2 linked regions of the Planctopirus limnophila DSM 3776 genome follow. The protein of the gene in region 1 binds, or shares a complex with, the protein of each later gene. Links are inferred from orthologs where the notes say so. Each region holds a gene or a part of one and is shown on either strand. Other genes may lie near its edges.

The links. Proteins that work in one complex are often made in the same cells at the same time.
Region 2: the proteins of pheS (region 1) and pheT are in contact, whole or in part, in a crystal structure (PDB 6P24), measured with the Escherichia coli proteins. The link is inferred for Planctopirus limnophila DSM 3776 from one-to-one orthologs.

The regions. Positions count from the first base shown.
Region 1 is NC_014148.1:3,262,169-3,270,303, forward strand. What follows is about bases 199-3,150. They hold pheS (phenylalanine--tRNA ligase subunit alpha), read left to right. Parts: upstream 199-1,148; coding sequence 1,149-2,153; downstream 2,154-3,150. Other genes in these bases: rpmI (50S ribosomal protein L35), read left to right, coding at 199-389; rplT (50S ribosomal protein L20), read left to right, coding at 504-896; PLIM_RS12910 (hypothetical protein), read right to left, coding at 2,338-3,150. Outside these bases: more of rpmI, read left to right, coding at 189-198; more of PLIM_RS12910, read right to left, coding at 3,151-3,723; PLIM_RS12915 (vWA domain-containing protein), read right to left, coding at 3,780-6,284; PLIM_RS12920 (hypothetical protein), read right to left, coding at 6,645-6,959; PLIM_RS12925 (hypothetical protein), read right to left, coding at 7,135-7,638; PLIM_RS12930 (Hpt domain-containing protein), read right to left, coding at 8,068-8,135.
Region 2 is NC_014148.1:2,917,336-2,922,890, forward strand. What follows is about bases 1-2,963. They hold pheT (phenylalanine--tRNA ligase subunit beta), read left to right. Parts: upstream 1-452; coding sequence 453-2,474; downstream 2,475-2,963. Other genes in these bases: PLIM_RS11650 (dicarboxylate/amino acid:cation symporter), read left to right, coding at 1-319; PLIM_RS11660 (hypothetical protein), read right to left, coding at 2,538-2,963. Outside these bases: more of PLIM_RS11660, read right to left, coding at 2,964-3,350; PLIM_RS22865 (response regulator), read right to left, coding at 3,664-4,485; PLIM_RS11675 (adenylate/guanylate cyclase domain-containing protein), read right to left, coding at 4,866-5,555.

The DNA.
Region 1 (8,135 bases):
TTGAGTGATTGAGCGCGATCGCTGGAAATTTACCGGGCCACTGAACTATACTCCCCGTTCCTGAATTGATGGCTTTTGATCAGAGGAACAGATCCTTTGATGAAAGACTTTGTTGAGCCGCAGCAATTTCACTGCATTTCACGACAGACAGTCTGCCGACATGTTGGCAGCCAAAGTTGAGAAGAGTTATGACTAAGCAAAAGACCCACAAGGGAATGCTCAAGCGGTTCAAAGTCACAGCAAGTGGCAAGGCCAAGCACCGGAGTGCATACCGCGGGCACCTTTTGTCTCACAAAAGTGGCAATCGTAAGCGTCACCTCCGTCTTGATAACGTGGTGACAGGCCCGAATGCCAAGAATATTATTGAAGGTCTCCGGCCAATTCTCTAATCGACAGGCCTATTTTTTAATGACCACTGTGGCTGGGAACGCGTTCATATCGTTTGTTCTTTGCTGATCAACGATCACACGAATACCGCCCTTTGAAGTTTACGACAGGTTATTATGCGTATCAGTTTTGCAGTTGCCCGCCATAAATCTCACAAACGGCTTTTCCGCGAAGCTCGCGGTCAGGTTGGTGGTCGTAGTAAGCAGATTCGTCTGGTGAAAGAAACAGTGGTTCGTAACCGCTGCTTCGCCTTCCGTGACCGGCGCGCCCGCAAGCGTGACTTCCGCTCGTTGTGGATCACTCGTATTACAGCCGCTGCTCAAATGCGTGGTCTGTCTTACAGCCGATTCATCAACGGAATGGATCTTGCAGGGATCAAGCTCAATCGCAAGTCCCTCAGCGAGCTGGCAATTCATCACCCAGCCGTATTCGACGAAGTGGCCAACCTCGTGAAGGCTGCACTGCAAAAGAACAATGTCAATTTTGGTCGCAAGCTGGCTGCTGTCTAATCATTTGTTTCCTGAATGCTGCCTTTCAGGCGATTCAGGAAGTTAAGGATATGGTTCTGGCGATGGGAGATCGCCCAGTCTTCAAATGTTTGAAGAGTCTCTCTGGGGGCGTGGAGTATCCACAGCCCCCTTTTCTTTTATATGAAGCTCCTCTGTACGCTGAATTTTCAGGACAATTGACTCACCGATAAAGCGACACCTGCCACGAAACGGGTCTCCATCACTTACCCAAAATCACCGGATGAGAATCGAATGAGTACAGCCTACGAGGCCTTTCAGGTCTTTGAACAAGAGGCAACCGCAGCGATTGAAGCGGCACGAAATGTGGCTGATCTTGAGCAGGTACGCATCCTCTTTCTCGGGAAAAGCAAAGGGCGATTGAAAGACCTGCAAAGTGAACTGGGGAAAGCGACTCCCGCAGAAAGACCGGCCATTGGTCAGGCCTTTAATGATATGAAACTGCGGGTCACTCAATTGTTTGATGCCCGGGTGGAAGTGCTTTCTCGTCCGGAGAGCCAGCCTCGAGACTTTGATGTCACGTTGCCGGGAAATCTTCCGAGGTTAGGACGGGAACATCCTATTACTCAGACGATTGAAGAATTCAAAGAGATCATCGGTCGCTTTGGGTTCACTGTCGATGATGGCCCTGAGCTGGAAGACGAATATCACAATTTCGATGCGCTCAATATCCCTAAGGATCACCCCGCACGGGATCCACTCGACAATTTCTACCTGGCGGCTGCTAAAACAGCGAACGGGCAGCCCATCCTTCTGCGAAGCCAGACCTCAACTGTCCAGATTCGCGTGATGGAACGAACGAAGCCTCCCGTCAGAATTGTCTCTGTGGGCCGCGTTTATCGTCCGGATGAAATCGATCGCACCCACCACCAGATGTTCCATCAGATGGAAGGACTGATGGTCGGCGAAGGGGTCACGATGGCCACTCTCAAGAGTGTGCTCAAGATGTTCGCGGCCGCTTATCTGGGTGAAGATGTCGAAATCCGCTTCCGCCCCTCATTCTTCCCGTTCACAGAACCATCTGTCGAAGTCGATGTCCGCTGGCGAGACGGCTGGCTGGAACTCGGTGGTGCAGGGATGGTCGATCCACAGGTTCTCGAAAATGTCGGTTACGATCCCGAAACGATCACTGGCTTTGCATTTGGATTAGGGATTGCCCGCTTCTGTATGCTGCGCCACGGCATCGACGATATTCGACTTTTCTATGAAAACGACCTGCGGTTCCTGAAGCAATTTTAGAGTTGATCGCGTGGATCTTTATCAGTGGCTGGTGGTAACAGCTTTGGAATGACTGATTCGTTTCCCACCAGATAACGGCGAGTTGCTGCTTGCGAAAACATGCTTGCCCAGAGCTGCAAGCATGGCACACAGCCGGTGGTCTTTTTGTGCATTTCGTCAGCGGAGCGCCCTCAGCAAGTGACGGTCATCGTCCAATTGGGCCGGAAGCTGTGCTGAACTGGAGCACATCTCGAATTGCCGTAAAGTTAGGCTGCAATGTCAGCCTGACGTATCGGCGATCTCCCGAAACCACCGCCAGCGCTGCCATGGAAACTCCCTCGGCAATCGACGTGACCTGAGGTGCCTGCAGCGCCACCCCGACACCCACACCACCACCTCCTCCAGCATTTGGCCCCACCTGAGCCAGTGGTGGCCAGTTTCGAGCATCCGGCATATGCCCTCTCAGCGCCGAGAGGACGACATTCCCGGATGTTGTTGGCTTGGTCGCTTTACGCGATGAAGCATCGGGAACTGGGGCAGCCGCTTGACGACGTCCACCTCGCATGAGAACTCGTAACTCCTGATCATCCTTTCCTAGGATAATCGTCCGGGTCGTCTCGTCAGCATCTGTCTGACCTTTGCGGCGAGTGATCGTGACAGCCACCCGCTTACCCACAATATCACCCTGCACATGACGAATCCGAATTCGATACTCACCATCGAAAGCGAACGGGCAGACATATTCTTCCTGGCAGTTTTCCTGACGTGGCCCAAAGCCGTCACGAGAAAGTAATCCACCTGCGGGAGTTCGCGGAGTTTCATGCGAACAAGTCGACCCGCCGGGCTCATCTACCAGCAGATCGACATCACCCGCACCGTTCCACTCGACTTTGACACTGAGATCGCAAGCTTTGGATTGCTCAAATTGTTTAGTCAACATTTCTGCTGTTGCAGTCTCGCCCTTCTGGCGGAAAGCCGTGGTCGCTTCGATTGTGGCCGCTTCTGCCAGCTTGAGCATCTCTTCCCGATCAGCACCCCAGGCATGCTGTGCCAACCCGGGAGCACTCCACAAAATGGTATCCCAGGCTTTATTGGACATCGCGATTTTGGTGGCTAGTAAATACAACTCCACCCGCGTTGGATCTTGCCGAACCGCCTGGTCTAGTAACGACAGTGCACGTTCGGGCCGCCCTAATCGAGAAAAGTAGGTGGCGAGAAAAGCCAATGAGGCGGGATCATTTGCACCCACATCGACACCCGAGAGCATGACACGCTCGATCTGTGCTTTGGGGCGTTTATCAAGCTCCATCGATAACGCCAGCACCTCGTGCATCCAGGGCTGAACCTGGCCAGCCCGGATTGAGGCCTCAATGAGACCTATGGCTGCTGCATGCTGACCTGATGAAGAAAATCCGGTAATCAGCTCTCGGACAACATCTTGCTTGGGTGATTTCTCTACCAGAAACCGATCCCATTCTTCTGGCGATTTGAAACTCACCGTTTTGGAAGTGATGTCCGCCGGTGCGGAGTCTTTTTTCTGGCAGAAGGTTCTCTTTGAAAAAACAGAACTGCGAAGTGGGGCAGGTGGCAAAACCTCCTGCCCAAACTCCGCAGTTTCATTAAGGCACTTAGAACTCTGAGTCGAGTTTATCGGGTCTGGTTTTTTTTTAGTTGCTCAGCAGGCAGACTGAAGAAGTTTCCGCCTCCACCGCCACCAAAGCCCTGCTGTCCACCCTGACCACCTTGTCCGCCTAAACCATTCTGCTGGCCACCGTTCTGCTGGCCATTGTTACCACCACCCAAACCACCGGCACCAAAGAACGATTGAATCGGGATCACCAGGTCAGCGACAGGATAAACTCGGGTGGAAAGTGCGGTTTCAGCATCGGTGAGCGTAGTGATCTCCATCACTTCGTTACGAATCACATAAGTAAGCTGCAAAGGTTCCAGCATCAGTCGGAGTGCACTCCGCAAACTGACACCTGAAAGCTGCAGATTCACTGGTTGATCGATTGCGATCCCCTCTTCCATGATCTTGGCTTCATTGATCCAGATCTCGATCTTATGGAGATCTTCGATGAAGTCCAGAGCGTCCTTCAGAGAGGTATCAATGAATTCCACTTCAGTGGGCTGATCCAACGCTGACAGAATCTTCTGCTCATTGGGGCTGTTCTGCCTCAGGTCAACCGACTGGTAACGCTTGCGTCGTTCGCTCAATGCCTTCCAGACTTCGGCCGGTGGGAAGACAATCGGAGGTTCATCCGGGAATGGCACGTGCGAGAGTTCAACCTGGTAAAGTGTTTCCAGGAACATATCCGCTCGGCGAGCCCGCAAACGGAACACCCGGCGTAACTGTGTGGCTGCTTCGGCATTGAACAGAGCCGCTGCGGCTGCACCACTATTGGGTTCCAGATCGACCGCGACTCGGGCCACAGCCTCAGCTTCCGAGAAGGCGGCATCATCACCATGCCATCCCGCATTCATCAGAGCACGAATGCGGTCAATCAGATTCGCGAGGCGTTCATCATCCAGAACCGATTGTTCGACAAGACGCTGCTGAGCCTCAAGCTGGGCTGAGCGTTCCAGATTGCGAACGCGATCCAGGTTTTCTTTTTCAATGCGATTTGTCGTGGCGAGAATTTCCGAGCCAAGGACTCGTTCGAGACGCACACGCTCTTCAGCATTAATATCAATCGCAGACCGAACAGCGGTGAGTGATCGTTTGAGTTCATCGAGTGCCGCGCCAGAATCAACGGCTGAACGGGCAAACTGCACTGTCGAACTGACCTGCTGCCGTAACTTCTCGGCTTGAACTCGAATCAGTTGTTCCCGCTCATCGAGCAGTGATGGCCCTTGGCCTGGAACAGTTCGTTCGACCATGGGTGCACTGGCTGCGGGTGCTTCCTGAGGAGCCGCGACCAGTCGTTCGATGGCAGCACTTTGAACGGAAAGGACTTTGGCCTGGGCAGCCAGTTGTGCGAGCACCTGACGATCACCTTCGCGTGACGCCTTTTCAGCCCGGGCTGCCAGTAATCGACTACCTTCTTCAAATTCACTGCTGGCCAGGCCCAAAGCTTCCAGGCCTGCTAATGAATTGGTGATCCCTTTTTCCGAAATCACCTGTCGTACAAAGGCGGGCAGGAATGCCGCATGGGTAGAGGATGGAGCCAGGTTGAATTTCTCGATGACAGCCCGACCGGCGACTTCACCACGGATTGTCAGTTCTTCGCCATGAATTGTTCCACGGCCCAGATAAACAGTCTCGCGATCGGACCTGAGTGGCAGGCCACGGGCAGGAATGAGTTCAAAAGCGGCATCACCCTCAACCTGAAACTCTTCCACTCGCAGGATGGGTGCGGTAATTGAGGCAGCGACTTGTGGGGCATCAGCCGCCGGTGTGGCTGAAGGCAGGCACCACAAGGCTCCACCCGTCTGCTGAGCGAGTGAACCAATTAATTTGCCGTTGAATTTAGGCCCGAGGACATAGCTGTGAACAGCGACCTGCTGCTTTTCCAACTGGCTTAAAGTGGTCTGAAATCGTTCGATCGAAACATACTCGGCAGTGCTATGACCATCACCAACGTAAAGAATATGTCGAGGCCCTTTTTGGGTAAACCAGCCTGAAACTTCATCCAGAGCCGCTGGAAGATTGGTGGCTCCCAGAGGTGTTCTCATCTTCAACTGTTGAACAGCTGAAACGGCAGCCGGTGTCGTCGAGGATGCGAATTCCCCCATGAGGGATTCAACACCCACATCGACGGCAGCCACCCTGACTGTGACTTCTTGAGGAAGCGATTTGAGCAATTCGCTCACCAGTTCGAGGCTACCCTGACGATAGGCACCCACCTGGCTGGCGGAAGTATCGACCAGAACAATCAGTTCTTGCGGGCCCGCTACCGGAGCAAGATTTTTCCCTCGCAAGGCAATTGCCGAGTAAGTCGTCCCATCAGCATCTGCCTGCTGAAAGACCTGTGCGCGAACTCCCTGCTGGTCGCCAGCAGTCGTGGCGACTGGCCGGGAAATGCGGGCATTGGCAGCTCCAGCAGGGCTGGTGGCTTTCTCATCCGCCCACGAGAGAGGAATCGCTACCGAACCGCTGAGGAGTGTGCAGAGCACCAGTCGTGACCACTGACGCTGAGAGAGGAAATGCATGTTTGAGCTTTCCAGAACTTCTGGCCGAATCTTCGAGATGGGGCTGCTGAATCAACATTTCAACAGCAGACAGATTTCCTGATCCGCAAAGTTTACCGCCATGAACCAACACCTTTGAAGAAAAATCTTCTCGCTTCTCGGGTGCAAATTGGCAAAAACCACACTTACCCGGCGCAATCCGTCTCATCGGTGGTCGTCGGGAAGATCGGCGAAGTCGCTCAATGACCGTGATTTCTGTTCTTCACAGGCGAATGAGTCTTGCAACCCGCATAACCCGAACATGATTTTAAAGGCCGCAAAACTGCGGCCTCTATGAGAATATACCCGCAAAAAAGCGAATGTTCGATTGAAACCTGATTCTTATCCAATCGCCTGCATTCCTAGAACGACCGCCCCTAAAATCCAGACGACCACGAGCAAGCTCTGCATCGTCGTGAGTTGGAACCGGCCGCGCAGATGCCGCACCTTTTCAAACTCAGTTCTGCCCCAGAAAATATAGAAAACCATCATGGCGAGCGGCACTACCATTAAACCGGCCCGCACCCATGGTCGATTTCCGCCAGGATCAACACCGCTGAAACGCAGCACAGTCAGAACGATTTGAAGTTCAAATAACGTCAAGAATGTCAGCACGCATGCCAGGGTGTACGTCGAGACACTGGGTGGTTGAGACATCGTCGATGCTCCTTAAATTCTCCATCCCAGGAGATCGCAACCCAACCTGTATTGAGCTTTCAGCAAACGATCCCGCCCTACCGACGGAAATGTCGTGGCTGGTCTCAGTTTGCATGTGAACAGCACAACATTGACCTGGTCGGAAAGAGATGACCATTCCATCCGCGATCGACGCTTAATTCTCCGGAGCTGCTTCTGCCGCCGCAGCCTTTCCGCTGGTGAGGCTGATCCGCTGTCCTTCGAGCTTTTTGAAGCGGGAAATCGGATACATGCGGATAACGCGGTTCTTGTACATCAAACGACCTTCCTCATCCTTCGTCAGATGAGTCGCAATTTCGTCTGTCGCATCGCCTGAATACAGAGCTGCAAACGTGTAAGGATCGACGCCTCGTCCTGATTCCAGATCGGAAACCACATCCAGCCCGCCGACAATCACACCATAAGGATTCAGAGATTTTGTCGCAGGAACATATCGTTGCTCCTGCTTGAGCCCTTCCATCGCGGCCCGCAATGAATCATAAGCAACAACAATCTTCTTGACTGTGTCTTCTGAGGGAGCCTGAAACTGCTCATCCTGAGCCGCGATTTGTGGCACCATGGCCTTCTGCCAGCTAACCCCTGCACCAAAAGCCAGAATCAGGCAGCTTACAGCACCAGCGAACTTCAATGATGGCGGCATCTACATTTCCTCAATTCAAATCCCACGGGCATATCGAATCAGCAATATACGGCCCAATCACATGGAAGTGTGATTGTTAAGGAGCACTTTCCACATTCGCGGAGTCAACTCGTCGGTCCGCACTCAATTTGCCGTTCGTGCCGACCGGAAGTCATCTCCTGTGTTAGGTCACACAAGACGGCTTCCCTGACAGCATAATTGCTGCATCCCCCGGGGAAAAGTCCCTGTTTCTTCAGCACGCGGATTCAGGAATCACTTCGCCGGAAGGTATCCCGGGAAAATGCGCGTCATCAGGAGTGATTGAGACGAGAGATCGCGCTGGCATCGCGATGAAGAGGAATCTGAAAAACAAGGCCATCCACCTGGAAATCCGCATGCTCAAAGAGATTGTAAGCCATAACCCACAAACAAGTTAAGACCAGCCTCAAGTTAGACTGAAATTCGCCGCAAGTAGGAAATCAATTCGGCTGTCAGCTCCAGAATGTCATCCATCCGAT
Region 2 (5,555 bases), 350 kb from region 1 along the record:
GATTCAAGTCGTCATGATGTCGGTCCTTGCCGGAATTGGTACCGCGGGTGTTCCCGGCGGTTCGCTCCCTTTAATTGTGGTGGTCATGCAATCGGTCGGCATCCCGGGCTCGGCGATTGGCATTATCATGGGTGTCGATCGAATTCTCGATATGTCCCGCACGACAGTGAACGTTGCTGGCGACCTCGTCATCGCCGCCTGTGTGACAGAATCCGAACGAAAAATCGAGGCTCGGAATCTGCTCGCTTCTCAACGGCTGGAAAAGCCAGCGACAAGCGTTGCCACAACGAAGCCTGAAGACGAAGCGAGCCCCTCTTGATCCTGCAAGCTGGGCAGCCAGACGATCAAAAGTTAGACTCTACGGAAGTCTGCACACATTATGATGACTCGAACTGGCTGTGAGTCGATCGAGTTGTTCATCGAGTGATCGACATCTGCGAGAGGCGAATTGGATGCTGGTGAATCTGGATTGGCTCAAAGACTACGTGAATATCAGCCTTTCACCTGAAGAACTCGGGGATCGCCTGACACATGCCGGGCTTAACCTCGAGTTTATTGAGCAGCGTGATTCTCAGACGGTGATCGATCTGGAAGTCACCAGCAATCGGCCCGATTGCCTGGGACACCTCGGTGTGGCTCGTGAAATTGCGGCCATTACCAAGCAAGGGATGTGCCAGCCCGAAATCAAGCTGCAAGAATGTGCTGATAAAGCCGCCGACCACATTCAAATCTCGATCGAGGATCAACAGTTTTGCCCCGTCTACGTCGCCCGTGTGATTCGTGGCGTCAAAGTCGGGCCCAGTCCGGCATGGCTGGTTGATCGTTTGAAAAGTCTCGGGATCGCCACCATTAACAACGTGGTCGATGCCACAAACTATGTGATGTTCGAGTGTGCCCAGCCTTTGCATGCCTTCGATTTCCAGAAACTGGCTGGTTCACAAGTGACCGTCCGCAAGGCTCGCGACGGTGAAACGATTAAAGCCATCGATCAGCGCGAGTACCGGCTGACTTCCACAATGGGTGTGATTGCCGACCAGCGAGGCCCCGTTGCTGTGGCAGGGGTCATGGGTGGCTTTGAGAGCGAAATATCTCACGAAACGACGACAATCCTGCTGGAATCCGCCAGTTTCAACTCTTTGAGCGTGCGAAACACCTCTCGCTCTCTCGAACTTTTCAGCCCTTCGTCCTATCGATTTGAAAGAGCACTTGATCAGCATGGGGTTGCCTGGGCGAATGCTCGCTGCGCTTCGCTGATCCAGGAGCTGGCGGGTGGCGAAGTTCTTTCTGGAGAAGTCATTGCGGGTGAACTTGCCTCTGCATTTGGAAAGCCGATTGAGCTGAGATTCTCCCGTATTCCCGAAATTCTAGGGATCGAAGTTCCATCCACGGAAGTTTCGCAAATTCTGCAGCTTCTGGGTTGCCAGATCAGTTCCAGTACGCCCCAGACAATCACTGTGCTGGCGCCGTCGTTCCGCCGGGACTTAGTTCGGGAAATTGATCTGATTGAAGAAGTGGCCCGGATTTACGGGTACGAAAACATCCCCGAAAATGTGCCTGTGCCCCTCTGCTCCAGCCGTAAAACGACAGCAGATCGAGTGGCAGAGAAGGTTCGTCGCACATTGGTGGGATCTGGTTTTTTCGAGGCCATGACAGTAGCCTTCACCAGCGAATCTCAGCAGAACTGGTTTGCTCCCCGGAGTGTGACAACCTCATTAATGGTCGATCACTCGCGGCGGCGCAACGAGAATTTATTGCGGCAAAGTCTCGTCCCCTCGCTCCTCAACGTCCGGCGGGAGAATATCCGCCGTGGAAATCATGACGCGCATCTCTTCGAAATTGCCCGTGTCTATCTGGGAAGCGAAATCACTGCGGATTGTGCTCAGCAACCCGCAGTTTTAGGCTGTGTCAGTGGTCTGCCATTTCTGGATCTCAAGGGGATTCTGGCAGCAGTCGCTATGGCCTGCCGATCAGATATTCGCCTGGAGACAACCGAATCCTCACTTGAGTCATTTGCCCCTTATCGAGGTGCTGAACTGTGGCTGAATGGTAAGCGATGGGGCTGGTGCGGAGAGCTGCATCCGGAGATTGTCCAGCACGCAGGCATGAAAGATCAGGTGACTGTTGCAGAAGTCGATATGGGACTTTTGGAGGCACTGTTTCAGGCAGCTCCGCAGTTCCGTGCGATTCCGCAGTATCAGTCCATGATTCGCGATCTGAATTTTTCACTGGCTGAAGAAGTCCAATGGATTGATCTTGAAAAGACCATCCAGCTGGCAGCTGGGCCACTGTTGGAAGCCGTCCGCTTCAGCGGTCAATACCGTGGTAAACAACTGGGAGAAGGACAAAAGTCCTATCTGGCAACACTGGTCTATCGCTCTTTTGAACGGACATTAACCAGTGAAGAGGTCGATGAAATCCAGAAGAACGTGATGAATTCCTGTCTGGAGCACCACGGTGCTGTAGTTCGCTCTTAAACAGGATTTTCGCCTGACGAGAGGCCACGATTTCCAATTGAAATCGTGGCCTTTTCCATCGATCTAAAATGCGTTTGACTGGGGAGCTGCGGGTTTACCGCCAGCACGTGGCTTTTCACCAGTCAGGGCCATCGTTTCCAGCATGAGCGGTATGCCTTTGCCCAGGAAGATATTGGCATCCGAATCCGCAGGTGTCGCCACAATCACAGCCACCTGAACGTCCTGCTGCTGAATCAGGTAGACATCAAACAGGTACTGAACACCATCAATTGGCTGGCTGGGCCTGAGGTTGATGACAGTAAAGTTCTTCTCGGGCTGATAGCCCTGCACCTTCGGATACTTTTCCTGAAGGGCACGTCTTTGATCTTCTGGAATCGATAATGACTGCCAGAATCGATCCAGAAAACTCTGCGAAAATTCAGGGGCCTTCGCAATCTGATTGGCCTGTGAAAACATCGAGTAATTGCTGATCACATAGATGTAGGCTTTGCGCTCTGCAGCAGCCCCATTCACGGTGGCATTCACTTTTGTCTGCCAGGCACCGATCAATCCTGGAAACTCAAAGTTCATGTAATCCGGTTGTCGATGATCAATCACGACGGGTGCGGGTTTGCCCTCTTCAGCCTTAGGGACTTGTGGCTTTGGCATGAGTTGAAACTGTTTGGGAACCCTGAGCTCAATGCCGGAATCACGCCAGAGAGGCCCGAGGTTCTGATCGAGAATTTCCAGGTAACGGAAATACTTGGCGGTTTCTTCGACTCGATTTTCATATGCGGCCGCACCACAGCCCGAAATGGTGAGAAACAAAGCTCCCAGGTATCCCAGAAGCCGGAAATGGCAACGGCTGATTGAGACAGGCTGATCCGACAAATTCATGCTCGTTCCCACGATCTGAACCATAATTCAAAATGTCATCTTGGGTGATCCGTCCGTTTCGAAAGATCACACAAAGTTACTGTCGCTCTGCAATTCCACTCTGACCAGCAGAAATGCCTGAAGACCATAAAGTATCGTATGCGAAAGCCAGCCTGCGATGGTAATGAAATTCATCGGGGAAAGGGAGCTGAGCGATGCAGCGTGGCTGTTTAAGCCGATCGAAGAACGTGCATGATCGCGCATAAGCGACAGGACACGATGGTGCCCGGCCAGTCTACACGATCATCCCGCGTGGGATTCAGGGGTGACTGTGTCATTCCCAGTTATCGATCAGATCGCGAAGCAGCGTCTCTCGGTTCTGGTCTTCAGCAGCCGGCTTTGCAGAAGCGGCAACAGCACCCGAATGTTCACCAGTTCGAGCCGGTGCTCCCATCTCTGTGTGAGCAGTGACGAGAGCCGAGGCCCCGCTGGTGACCTCAGGTCGTGAAGCCTGAGATTCAGACATTCGAGCTGTGACACCGAAGGCCTCGCGATGACTGGGAGGGGGAACTGTTCGCGAATTGACCGCTGTCTGCGTCGCCATAGGAGTAGTTGCTGAGAGCGGCGAAACCGGAATGTTTGCAGCCTGAGCGACCGGTGTGATTGGCCTCTGGGCAGCGAAGCCAGTGGCCGGTGAGGCTGTTGTCGCGCGGGAAACACCAAGAGCGGCCGCCGCTTGAGCTTCGACTCTCTGCATGACCATTTTTCGCCGCGGATCGAGCCTGGCCAGCTTGTTGAAAAGATCTTCCTTTGAAAAGCTGGTTTTGACGATGTAATCCTGCGCCCCGGCCTGGATCGCTGCCATCACCGTGTCGCGCGTACTATCCGAAGTCAGCATGACCAGTGAGACATGGGACAGGCTGGGGTGCCCTCGGAAATGCTTGAGAGTCTTGATTCCATCCCAACCGGGCATCTGGACATCGATCAGGACGATATCAGGTGGATGTTCGGCAGCCTTGTAGAAACCTTCGGCTCCATCAGCTGCCACAGCCACGAAATACTCTTTGCGAAGTAAAGTCGTAATCAGACTGCGAAACAAAGGATCGTCATCGATCACCAGAACGCGCGGGCGGTCGTTCGATGGGAGCTCATTCATCGAAAGCAATGCACCCAAAAAATGATGGAATGGGGAAGTTCAACTCGATTCGAATGGCTATCAGTCTGGAGTATCACCCATGATGACAGACACTCGGCACGACAGGATCAGGAAGTGCTTGTGTAATCCTACAACACGAACGGCCAGCGTCCGGCCTTGAGTTGACTTTTTTCCACAAATCCCGGGATGTCTTCGCGGTGCAACATCGCCAGTTGACGATCTGTATCGATTCTGCTGGCTAGTCCAGTGGTCCCCAGTATAGCTGGCTCAAAACAAAATTCAGGTTCATGACAAATCACCAAAAAGTCGAGCCCGGCCTCAATGGCACATCTGCTGAGCGAGCGTGCAGACAACAATCGACGACAACGTCTTTTAACTCATCACTTTCCGGGGAACCGAATAGTTCCATCCCAATCTTTGGGAGGTTGACGATTATTCATCGCGATCTGATGAATCAGAAAATCCTGTGCCCGGTCACTGCTGGGCATGGAATGCAGGCACCGGTACGCTTCCTCCCAATCCCCTGCGATAAACTTTTCGACGCCGAGTTCGTAAGTCTGAATCTGGCTATCAGAAAGGAGTGGATAATCCTTTTCTCCGGGTAAAAGCTCGTGGACGACCACAGGTCGATCCATGCCATATGGCAATACGCGGGCCAGCTTGCGCAGCCGCCCGATTTCCGGAGGTAATCGTTGTCTGATCAGTTGTGCTGTCGGATCGTCGAGCAAAATCGGAACTCTGAGCTGTTTCGTCAGCCCTTCGAGCCGGCTGGCCAGATTGACCACAGGCCCGAAAACGGTCACTTTCACCTGTTCGAGGGTCCCGATTTTTCCTGCCACGGCCCGCCCATGAGCCAGGCCAATTCCCATGGCAAAATCTGAGAGCGGGTGGTCTTTTCGGCCCCGTTTACTGTCAAATTCGCAGCGAATGGCCAGGGCGGCCCGGCAGGCATTCACAGCCAGATCGGTCGAAGGGAATGGCCATCCCCAAAATCCTAAGGTGGCATCTCCCTGAAAATCACCCGTCACTCCGCCATGCGAAAGAATCTGCTGCGTCATCACTCCTAAAGC